2 regions of the Streptomyces sp. NPDC043861 genome follow, and region 1 is predicted to be linked to the other one. Evidence: riboswitches for the same ligand, from Rfam matches in the RefSeq annotation. Region 1 holds a riboswitch; the other holds the start of a gene.
What was found. A riboswitch is a leader RNA that binds a small molecule or an ion and turns the genes downstream of it on or off. The one in region 1 is predicted to bind cobalamin.

Region 1 (5,708 bases):
GTCGCGAGCGGGTGAACCCTTCCGGTCACAGCACCAGGCCGCCCAGCCGGGCATCCGTCCGGTCCGGCCCCCTTGCCGAACGGGGGCCGGACGACCGTCTCCGTCCGCCCCCGCTCCGCTTCCCTGCTCAGGAGAACCCCATGTCCACCAGTGCACTGGCCCAACGCATCCGCGTCCTTGCGGCTCCCGGCCACCGGCATGACGAGATCCTCACCCCCGCCGCCCTGGACTTCGTGGGCAGCCTCGCCGCAGCCTTCGGCGAGCGCCGACAGGAGCTGCTCAAGGAGCGGCGGCGGCAGGCGATACGCCTCTCCACGGGATCCCCGCTCGACTTCCCACTGGTCACCAGCGCCGTGCGCGCCGACCCGTCCTGGCACGTCGCCCCGCCTGCGCCCGGCCTGACGGACCGTCGGGTCGAGATCACCGGCCCGCCCGACCGCCGCATGGCCGTCCACGCCCTCAACTCCGGCGCCGCCGTCTGGATGGCCGACTTCGAGGACGCCACCTCCCCCTCCTGGAACAACATCGTCGGCGGCCAGCTCACCCTGCTCGACGCCATCGAGCGCCGGATCGACTTCACCACCCCCGAGGGCAGGGAATACCGGCTCGGCGACCACGACGGGCTCGCCACCATCGTGGTCCGTCCTCGCGGCTGGCACCTCACCGAGGAGCACCTGGAGTTCGACGGACGGCCGGTCCCCGCCTCCCTGGTCGACTTCGGCCTGTACTTCTTCCACTGCGCACAGCGTCAGCTCGACTCCGGACACGGCCCGTACTTCTACCTCCCCAAGCTGGAGAACCGCTACGAAGCCCGGCTCTGGAACGACGTCTTCGTCCTCGCCCAGGAACTCCTCGGCATCCCCCGTGGGACGGTCCGCGCCACCGTCCTGATCGAGACCATCACCGCGGCGTTCGAGATGGAGGAGATCCTCTACGAGCTCCGCGAGCACAGCTCGGGCCTGAACGCCGGCCGCTGGGACTACCTCTTCAGCCTCATCAAGACCTTCGGTCACCGGACCGACTTCCTGCTCCCGGACCGCGCCCAGGTCACCATGACCGCCCCGTTCATGCGCGCCTACACCGAGCTGCTGGTCCGCACCTGCCACAAGCGCGGCGCCCACGCCATCGGGGGCATGGCCGCGCACATGCCCAGCAAGGACCCGGCCGCCAACGAGGCAGCCCTCGCCAAGGTGCGGCTGGACAAGGAGCGCGAGGCCGAGGACGGCTTCGACGGCTCGTGGGTCGCCCACCCCGGGCTCGTCCCCGTGTGCCGCGAGGTGTTCGACGGCGTTCTCGGCGAACGGCCGCACCAGATCGACCGCACCCGTGACGACGTCGAGGTCACCGCTGCCGATCTGCTGTCGGTGCGCCGTATCAGCGGCCCGCCCACCCCGGAGGGGGTCCGCACCAACATCGCGATCGCCCTGCGCTACTTCGACGCCTGGCTACGGGGGCAGGGAGCCGTTGCCCTGTACGGCCTGATGGAGGACGCCGCCACCGCGGAGATCGCCCGCGTACAGATCTGGCAGTGGCTGCGCCACCGCGTCGTCGACCGCGAGACGGTGCTGCGGCTGCTCGACGACGAGGTCGCCGCTCTGGGTGCCGAGTACCCGTGGGCGGCCGTCGACGAAGTGCGCGATCTCTTCGAACGGACCTCCCTGGAACACGAGTTGCCGCTGTTCTTCACGCCGGACGCCTACTCCCGTCACCTCGTCGTGCGTGCGGAGGCCCGGTCGTGAGCGGGAGCATCCAGCGCGTCGGCGTGGTCGGCGGCGGACAGATGGGCGCCGGAATCGCGGAGGTGTGCGCGCGAGCCGGACTGGACACGGTGGTGTGCGAGGTGGACGCGCCGGCCGCCCGCACCGCGCGGGAACGGGTGGCCGGCTCCCTGGACCGTGCGGTGCACCGTGGAAAGCTGGAGCGGGACGCGGCGCGGGACGCCCTCGACCGGATGGTCTTCACCGGCTGCCTGGAAGACCTGGCCGACCGGCAGCTGGTCGTCGAGGCGATCGTGGAGAACCCGGACGCCAAGACCGAGGTCTTCGCCTCACTCGACAAGATCGTGGCCGATCCGGCCGCGGTGCTGGCGACCAACACCTCCTCCCTGCCGGTCACGCGGCTCGGCATGGCGACGGGCCGCGCCGACCGGGTCGTGGGCCTGCACTTCTTCAATCCGGTGCCCGTACTGCCGCTGGTGGAGGTCGTGACCTCCCTGCACACGTCGGCCGGGACGGTCGCCGCGACCGAGGAATTCGCTGCCCGGGCCCTCGGCAAGACCGTGATCCGCTCGCAGGACAGGGCCGGGTTCGTGGTCAACGCCCTGCTCGTCCCGTACCTGCTGTCGGCGATCCGCATGACGGAGTCCGGATTCGCCTCCCCCGCCGATGTGGACGCCGGCATGGAGCTCGGCTGCGCCCATCCCATGGGGCCGCTGAAGCTCGCGGACCTGATCGGCCTGGACACGGTGGCCTCGATCGCGGAGTCCCTGTACGACGAGTTCAAGGAGCCGCTGTACGCCCCGCCGCCGCTGCTCCAGCGCATGGTCGAGGCAGGCCTGTTGGGCCGCAAGACCGGCCGCGGTTTCCATGCGTACGAACACGGCTGAGTTCCTGGTACGACCGGGCTGAGGGGCCCGGTGGGCCCGGGCTGAGGGGCCCGGGCCACGCCGCTGGAGGAGGGAACCGGCGGGAACCCACGGGGGAGGGGCGGGAAGCGCGGAGGTCGGCGCTTCCCGCCCCCGCGCCGTTTCAAGCACCACGGCCGCGTGTCTCAGCTCACCGTCCGAATGGCGGAGGTGATTCTCCGCGTCGGCTCAACGCCCCGTAGGCTGACGGGTGCAGCTGGTTCGCCCCGTCCGCCAGGCGGGATGCGTCGTAAGAGGGAACCCGGTGGGAATCCGGGACTGCCCCGCAGCGGTGAGCGGGAACGACCGCCGTCATACGCACTGGGTCCGAGCCGGGCCTGGGAAGCGACGGCCAGTAGGTGTCCGCCGGGAATCCGGCCGGACGGGCCCGCGAGTCCGAAGACCTGCCCGTTGCCCGCGTGCGAACGACTCGCCCGCGGACATCCCGGTGACCTCGAGGGCGGGTCGGCGAACACATCGGACGGATGACCGCGCTGTGCCGCGCTGGGCGTTCCGTCCGTTCCGTCGCCCTTCGCGTTCTCGTCCCGTCCCCGGGATCTCAGGGATTCATCTCGCGAAGGAGATCTCCGTGACCACCGAGTCCGCAGCCGCGGCAGCACGGGCCACCCTGTACGGCTACCCCCGTCAGGGACAGAACCGGGAGCTGAAGAAGGCGATCGAGGGCTACTGGAAGGGCCGTGTCACCGCCGACGCCCTCCGCGCCACCGCCGCCGGTCTTCGCCGGACGAACTGGCAGCAGCTCGCCGACGCCGGCATCCACGAAGTGCCGACCGGCGATTTCTCTTACTACGACCACGTCCTCGACACCACCCTGATGGTCGGCGCGATCCCCGCCCGCCACCGCGCAGCCGTCGCCGCCGACGCCTTGGACGGCTGCTTCGCCATGGCCCGCGGCACCCGGGACGTGGCGCCGCTGGAAATGACCAAGTGGTTCGACACCAACTACCACTACCTGGTTCCGGAGCTGGGTCCGGACACCGTGTTCAAAGCGGACTCCACCAAGCAGGTCGGTGAGCTCAAGGAAGCACTCGCGCTCGGCCTGACGCCCCGTCCGGTCCTCGTCGGACCGGTCACCTATCTGCTGCTGGCCAAGGCGGCCCCGGGGGTGGCCGAGGACTTCGAGCCGCTGACGCTGCTCGACCGGCTGCTGCCGGTGTACACGGAAGTGCTCGCGGATCTGCGGGCCGCAGGCGCCGAATGGGTCCAACTGGACGAGCCCGCACTGGTCCAGGACCGCACACCCGCCGAACTGAACGCCGCCGCCCGCGCCTACCGCGACCTCGGTGCGCTCACGGACAGGCCGAAGCTGCTGGTCGCCTCCTACTTCGACCGCCTCGGGGACACACTTGCGGTGCTGGCCAAGGCGCCCGTCGACGGCCTCGCGCTCGACTTCACCGGGTCGGCCGCCGCGAATCTCGACGACCTCGCCGCGGTCGGCGGACTGCCCGGCAAGCGCCTGGTCGCCGGTGTGGTCGACGGACGCAACATCTGGGTGAACGATCTGGGCAAGTCGCTCGCCACCCTCGGGACGCTGCTGGGACTGGCCGACCAGGTCGACGTCTCCGCGTCCTGTTCACTGCTGCACGTCCCGCTGGACAGTGCCGAGGAGCGCGACATCGACCCGCAGATCCTTCGCTGGCTCGCCTTCGCCCGGCAGAAGACCGACGAGATCGTCACCCTCGCCCGCGGACTCGGCCAGGGCACGGACGCCATCGCCGCGGAACTCGCCGCCAACCGGGCCGACCTGGCCTCCCGCGCCGGTTCGCCCATCACCCACGACCCCGCCGTACGTGCGCGCACCGCGGCGATCACTGACACCGACGCCCGGCGTTCCCAGCCCTATGCCGAGCGCGCCGCGGCCCAGCGTGCCCACCTCGGGCTGCCCCTGCTGCCTACGACCACCATCGGATCCTTCCCTCAGACCACGGCTCTGCGCACGGCCCGCGCCGATCTGCGCGGCGGACGGATCGACACCGCGGGCTACGAGCAGCGCATCGAGGCGGAGATCCGCGAGGTGATCTCCTTCCAGGAGGAGGCGGGTATCGACGTCCTCGTGCACGGCGAGCCCGAACGCAACGACATGGTGCAGTACTTCGCAGAACAGCTCACCGGCTACCTCGCCACCCGGCACGGCTGGGTCCAGTCGTACGGCACCCGTTACGTGCGGCCGCCGATTCTCGCCGGTGACATCTCCCGGCCGGTGCCGATGACGGTCCGCTGGACCCGCTACGCCCAGTCCCTCACCGACCGTCCGGTGAAGGGCATGCTCACCGGGCCGGTCACGATGCTCGCCTGGTCCTTCGTCCGGGACGACCAACCGCTCGGCGACACCGCCCGCCAGGTGGCTCTCGCCCTGCGCGACGAGGTGGACGACCTGGAGGCGGCGGGCACCTCCGTCATCCAGGTCGACGAACCCGCCCTGCGCGAGACGTTGCCCCTGCGGGCCGCGGACCGCGCCGGCTATCTCGCCTGGGCGACCGAGGCGTTCCGGCTCACCACGAGCGGGGTGCGCCCGGACACCCAGATCCACACCCACATGTGCTACGCCGAGTTCGGCGACATCGTGCAGGCCATCGACGACCTCGACGCCGACGTGATCAGCCTGGAGGCCGCCCGCTCCCACATGCAGGTCGCCCGGGAGCTCGCCTCCCACGGCTACCCGCGGGAGGCCGGCCCCGGGGTGTACGACATCCACTCGCCGCGGGTTCCGGACGCGGACGAGGCGGCGGCTCTGCTGCGCAAGGGGCTGGAGGCCATCCCGGCCGAACGGCTGTGGGTCAACCCGGACTGCGGGCTGAAGACCCGCGGCTGGCCCGAAACCCGTGCCTCGCTGGAGAATCTGGTGGCAGCCGCCCGCACCGTGCGCGGGGAACTCTCCGCGTCCTGATGCGTCGGACGGCCGGGAGATGCGCTCGAAGAGCAGCCTCCCGGTCGTCCGGGCCACGCGCGCCGAGCCCGGCTGCCTGTGGTTCGACTGGTCGCGCAGTGTGGAAGACCCGACGGAGTACGTCCTGGTCGAGGCTTTCCGCGACGAGGAGGCCGGAGTCGCGGCATGTGCAGTCCA
Region 2 (5,708 bases), on a different contig from region 1:
CGCCGTGCGATGGCGTCCGCGAGCCCGCGCTCGCGCAGCCAGCCGAGCGCCTTCACGGTCCCGCGGGTACCGGGAACCACCACCAGATCGGCGTCGACGAGCTCCTCGGCGCGGTCCACGAAACGCACCACGACGCCGGGTTCGGCCGCCAGCGCGTCCACGTCGGTGAAGTTGGACATCAGCGGTACGGCGCACACAGCCACGCGCAGCACGTCCTCACCCACCGGGGCCGCGGTCAGGGACTCGCGAACGGCCCCCCGCAGTGAGACCCGCAGGCCGTCCTCCTCGTCGATGCCGAGTCCGTGCGCATACGGCAGGACGCCGTAGGTCCGGCGTCCGGTCAGCCCGTGCAGCATCTCCAAACCCGGCTCCAGCAGCGTCACATCGCCCCGGAACTTGTTGACCAGATAGCCCGCGACCAGTTCCTGGTCCTCGGGGGCGAGCAGTGCGGTCGTGCCGAAGAACTGCGCGAACACCCCGCCCCGGTCGATGTCCCCGACCACCAGCACGGGAAAACGCGCGGCCCGGGCGATGCCCATGTTCACGATGTCGGTGCGGCGGAGGTTGATCTCCGCGGGGCTGCCGGCTCCTTCGCAGATGACCGCGTCGTACGTGCTCCGGAGCTTCTCCAGGCACTCCACCACCGGCTCGAACAGCTCCCGCTGCCTCCCCCCGTGGTAGCCGCGCGCACTCAGTTCGCCCACCGGCCTGCCCATCAGGACGACCTGGCTGGAGCGGTCGCTGCCCGGCTTGAGCAGCACCGGGTTCATCAGCGCCGAGGGCTCCACACGGGCCGCCTGGGCCTGCATGGCCTGCGCCCGGCCGATCTCCGCCCCCTCGTGGGTCACAAAGGAATTGAGGGACATGTTCTGCCCCTTGAAGGGCGCTACCTTCACGCCCCGGCGCACCAGCCACCGGCAGATCCCCGCCGTGACGACGCTCTTGCCCGCGTCCGACGTGGTCCCGGCGACCAGCAGTCCACCACCGCTCATGTCCGCTTCCCCCTCACTGCCCCGTGCACGAGCCGCGTGCCCGCGCACACCGCAAGCGCCAGTACGCCCACGCGCCGCGACAGCCGCACCGCCCGCCCGATGTCCGCGACCTCGACGGCGCGCCCCGCTGCGTTGAGCACGGGCCGGTGCTCGACCCGCCCGCCGTACGAGAGCGTCCCCCCGAGCCTTACCCCGAGCGCGCCCGCGAACGACGCCTCCACCGGACCCGCGTTGGGGCTCGGATGCTTCGCGGCGTCCTGGCGCCAGGCCCGTACGGCACCGCGCGGATCGCCGCCCGCGACTGCCGCGAGTCCGGCGGTGAGGCGTGCACCCGGCCAGCCCGCCACGTCGTCCAGCCTCGCCGACGCCCAGCCGTACCGTCGGTAGCGGGCAGATCTGTGCCCCACCATGGCGTCCAGGGTGTTCACGGCGCGGAAGCCGACGAGCCCCGGCACCCCGGCGAGCGCGCCCCACACCAGGGCCCCGACGACGGCGTCGGAGGTGTTCTCGGCGACTGATTCGACGACGGCGCGGGCGATCCCGGGGCCGTCGAGTGCCTGCGGGTCACGCCCGCACAGATGGGGCAGCCGCTCGCGGGCGGCTTCGATGTCCCCGGCCGCCAGCGCCGCGCCGATCGCTTCGGCCTCCCGGCCCAGCGAAGTACCGCCGACGACCGTCCATGTGGCGGCCGCGACCAGGGCGACGGACGCGGTACGGGAACGGCTCAGGCCGGCAGCGGCGAACGCGCCCATCGCGACCGCGCCGCCGGCGCACACGGCGGTGTGCAGAGCGCCCCAGCCCCGGTGGTCGCGCCAGAGCGCCCGTTCGACGGCAGCGGCGGCCCGGCCGAACGCGGCGACCGGATGCCCGCGGCGCGGATCGCCGAGAAGCAGGTCGCCGGCAAGTCCGGCTGCGGCACCGCACGCAAAAGTGATCCCTGGGGAGACACCCCCCCAGCCTCCCGGCTCGGCAGGCATGTTCGTCCTCACTCAGGGTCCGCGCCCTGGCTCGACGTGACCGGCGGGAGAGAGTTCCTGGCTCCGGGAGTACACCCCGTGACAGTGGCGGGACCGCGCCGGATTCGCACCGGCTTCCTCTTCTGCCGCCGTAATGGCTCCGGAAGTCCACCATGGGCCGCGAACACCCGTCAACTCGCCTTTGACCTGCGCAGGGACAGTGTGCGGAGTCCCACACGGGTCCCGGACACGGCAGGAGCCGGACCTCTCGGAAGAGGTCCGGCTCCTGCCCTGTGGGATCGTCCGCGGTTCGGGGCCGTCAGATCACGATCAGATAGATGCCGTACGCGACCGCGGCCGCGCACAGCGCGAAGGAGGCGTAGGCGCCCGTGCGTGCGAGGGGCGCGGAGCCACCCTGCGCGGCGGCCGCTTCCTGCCGGGAGAGGCCCACGATGCCCAGGGTGAACATGCCCACCAGGGCGACGGTGACGACGAGGCTCACGCCGAAGACGGAGCCGAGAGCTGCCCAGTCGATCTTCATGCTGTTCGTTCTTTCCTTACACCGTGGCGGTGGGTGCGGGGGAGGTCTCACCGGCGGGTGCCGGGATGGTGGCCTTCAGCTCCTCGGCCGCGGCCACGGTGGGAGGCGGGGTGACGGCGGCGATGGCGGTGGTGATCACACCCGCGGGCTCCCCGATCTCGTCGTCGGTGACGTTCGTGTGGTCCACCGGCTTGCGGCGCGAGAGCGCCCAGATGGCGCCCGAGCCCGAGATCAGCAGCACCGCGACGGCGACGATGCCCCAGGTGCCCTGAGCGGTCAGGAACTCGGCGCCTGCTGCGGCCAGACCGGCGGCCGGCAGGGTCAGGCCCCAGGCGACGAACATCCGGGTCGCGGTGGACCAGCGGACCACACCGCCCTTGCGGCCGAGGCCCGCGCCCATCACGGCGCCGGAGCACGACTGGGTGGTGGAGAGCGAGAAGCCCAGGTTCGAGGAGGCCAGGATGACCGTGGCCGCGCTGGTCTGGGCGGCGAAGCCCTGCTGCGGCCGGAGGTCGGTCAGGCCCTTGCCCATGGTGCGGATGATGCGCCAGCCGCCGAGGTACGTGCCGAGCGCGATCGCCACACCGGCGGCGACGATGACCCACATCGGGGGGTTCGAGCCGGGGGCGAGGACGCCGCCCGTGACGAGGGCCAGGGTGATGACACCCATGGTCTTCTGCGCGTCATTCGTGCCGTGGGCGAGGGAGACGAGCCCGGCCGAGGCGATCTGGCCGGCGCGGTAGCCCTTGGAGGTGGCCTTGTCGTCGGCCGTGCTGCCGATCTTGTACGTCAGCTTCGTCGCGAAGAACGCGGCGAGGCCGGCGACGAGCGGGGCGGCGACGGCCGGGATCAGGACCTTGGTGACGATGGTGCCGCCGTCGACGGCGGAGAAGCCGGCGGACATCACGGCCGCACCGATCAGACCGCCGAAGAGTGCGTGCGAGGAGCTGGACGGCAGGCCCAGCAGCCAGGTGAAGAGGTTCCACAGGATGGCGCCGACGAGCGCCGCGAAGATCACTTCTGTGCGTATGCCCTCTTCGTTGATGATTCCGCCGGAGATCGTCTTGGCGACCTCGACGGACAGGAAGGCGCCGACGAGATTGAGCACGGCGGACATGGCCACCGCCGTCTTCGGCTTGAGTGCACCGGTCGAGATGGTCGTCGCCATCGCGTTGGCTGTGTCGTGGAAACCGTTCGTGAAATCGAACACGAGAGCGGTAATGATCACGATCCCGAGGAGAAGCGTGATGTTTTCCATTTACCCAGGCTTCTATTGGACGTCAGTGGCCCGCCGAACGTAGGCAATCTGGGTGAACGGAAGATGAACTGGGTCGGGCGTTGCGGTGTCACCAAGCGAGTTTCTCCCCCTCCGCTTGTGAAGCGGAGGGACCGCGGAGTCCGGTGGATCCGTGTCGGGGAGGGCCTGAAGGGCATTTCGCCACCGTGCCCCGGACCCCGCCGGCGCCGTCCGTGAACCGCCGAGGAGATTCCGGTCACCCCGGCCCGTGAGCGGTGGAGGGCCTGGAAGGATCACTGCATGACCGGGTGGCAGCAGGAGAAGCAGCGGCAGGACCTCATCGGGAAGGCATGGGCCGGCCTCGTGGCCACCGCCCGCCGGACCGTGGCGGACGGACTCGTCGTCGGGACCTCGGGAAACGTCTCCGTACGCGTCCCGACCGACGCCGGTGACCTCGTCCTCGTCACTCCGAGCGGAGTGCCCTACGACAGACTCGGCGCGCAGGACGTCGTCGCCGTCGGGCTGGACGGGAAGCGGCTGATCGGCGATCTCACCCCCACCAGTGAGCTGCCGATGCATCTGGAGATCTACCGCGCCACGGATGCGACCGCCGTCGTCCACACCCACGCCGTGCATGCCACCGCCGTGTCCACGCTGACCACCGAACTGCCGTTGATCCATTACATGGCCGCGGCCCTCGGCGGGCCCGTCCGCGTCGCCCCGTACGCCCTCTACGGAACGGACGAGCTGGCCGGGAACATGCTCGACGCGCTCGCGGACCGCACGGGGTGTCTGCTCCGGAACCACGGGACCGTCACGTACGGCGGTTCACTCGACCAGGCGTACGACCGGACCGCCCAGCTGGAATGGATGTGCAGGGTCTGGCTCGCCGCGAGCTCCCTGCCCGGCCGTGAGCCGTCCCTGCTCTCCCGGGCCCAGGTCGACGAGGTGCGCGACAAACTCCGTGGCTACGGCCAGCCGGGCTGAGCCCCGTCGGCAGCCGGGGCGCGTTCACTCCCTGGGACGCGCCCACTGGCAGCAGTGCCGGGGCATGACGACACTGGAACAGTGCGCCCGGCTACAGCGACGGCAGCGGCCGTCACCACCCTGCTAGGTATCGGTGCGGCCACGTTCGCGGCCGGCCGTTACGCGAGCGACGCCGCGCTCAAGGCACCCCCCGGACGGCCCCTGCCAGGCGAGCCCCGGCTGACGGTGCACGCCACGGGTCCCGGACGCATCACCCTCACCCGCAGCCTGGTCTCCCGGCGCCCCGGTACGTACGGACTCGTCGGGACCGGTGTGCACGCGGTCGTCGGACCGGTGCTCGAGGACGTGCCCCACGCCGCGGACACCGTGGTCCGCAGGCTGGAGAGCGTCGGCCACGGCGGCCTCGACATCGGCACCAAGGTGAGGTTCACCCCTCAGCTGCACGCCGGAACCCCGGACAGCGCCCTCGGGATCGACCACCAGGACGTGGAGATCCCCGGCGAACTCGGTCCCCTTCCCGCCTGGTTCGTTCCCGGACCCCGCACCACATGGGTCATTGCCGTGCACGGCCTGGGCGCCACCAGGGAACACACACTGAACCTGATGCCGTTCCTGGTCGGACTGCGCCTGCCCGTGCTGTCGATCGCCTACCGGGGCGACGCCGGTGCGCCCCGTCCCCCGGACGGCCTCGGGCACCTCGGTGATTCCGAGTGGCGCGACCTCGACGCCGCCATCCGCCACGCCGTGCGTTCCGGGGCCGAGCGCGTCCTGGTGCACGGCTGGTCCACCGGCGGCGCGATGGCCCTGCACGCCGCCGCCAGCTCCGCGCAACGGGACCGGATCGCAGGGCTCGTCCTCGACTCCCCGGTGCTCGACTGGGAAGCGACCCTGCGCGCCCTTGCCGGCGCCCGCCGCACGCCGTCCGTCCTGCTGCCGCTCGCCGTGCGCGCGGCCCAGGGCCGGACCGGGCTGCACGGCGACCGGCTGCGGGAGGC

Region 2: it holds a riboswitch for cobalamin, as region 1 does, so the genes downstream of both, AC068D_RS13860 (cobalamin biosynthesis protein) here and metE (5-methyltetrahydropteroyltriglutamate--homocysteine S-methyltransferase) in region 1, are expected to answer to the same signal.

The regions. Positions count from the first base shown of each region.
Region 1 is NZ_JBWKDP010000012.1:214,180-219,887, forward strand. It holds gene aceB (malate synthase A) at 141-1,739, shown strand; gene AC068D_RS26040 (3-hydroxybutyryl-CoA dehydrogenase) at 1,736-2,605, shown strand; cobalamin riboswitch at 2,825-3,049, shown strand; gene metE (5-methyltetrahydropteroyltriglutamate--homocysteine S-methyltransferase) at 3,213-5,531, shown strand; partial or broken gene AC068D_RS26050 (putative quinol monooxygenase) at 5,581-5,708, shown strand, end outside.
Region 2 is NZ_JBWKDP010000005.1:65,913-71,620, reverse strand. It holds gene AC068D_RS13865 (cobyric acid synthase) at 1-992, opposite strand, end outside; gene AC068D_RS13860 (cobalamin biosynthesis protein) at 989-1,969, opposite strand; cobalamin riboswitch at 2,001-2,136, opposite strand; gene AC068D_RS13855 (hypothetical protein) at 2,268-2,489, opposite strand; gene AC068D_RS13850 (inorganic phosphate transporter) at 2,506-3,747, opposite strand; gene AC068D_RS13845 (class II aldolase/adducin family protein) at 4,027-4,713, shown strand; gene AC068D_RS13840 (alpha/beta hydrolase) at 4,795-5,708, shown strand, end outside.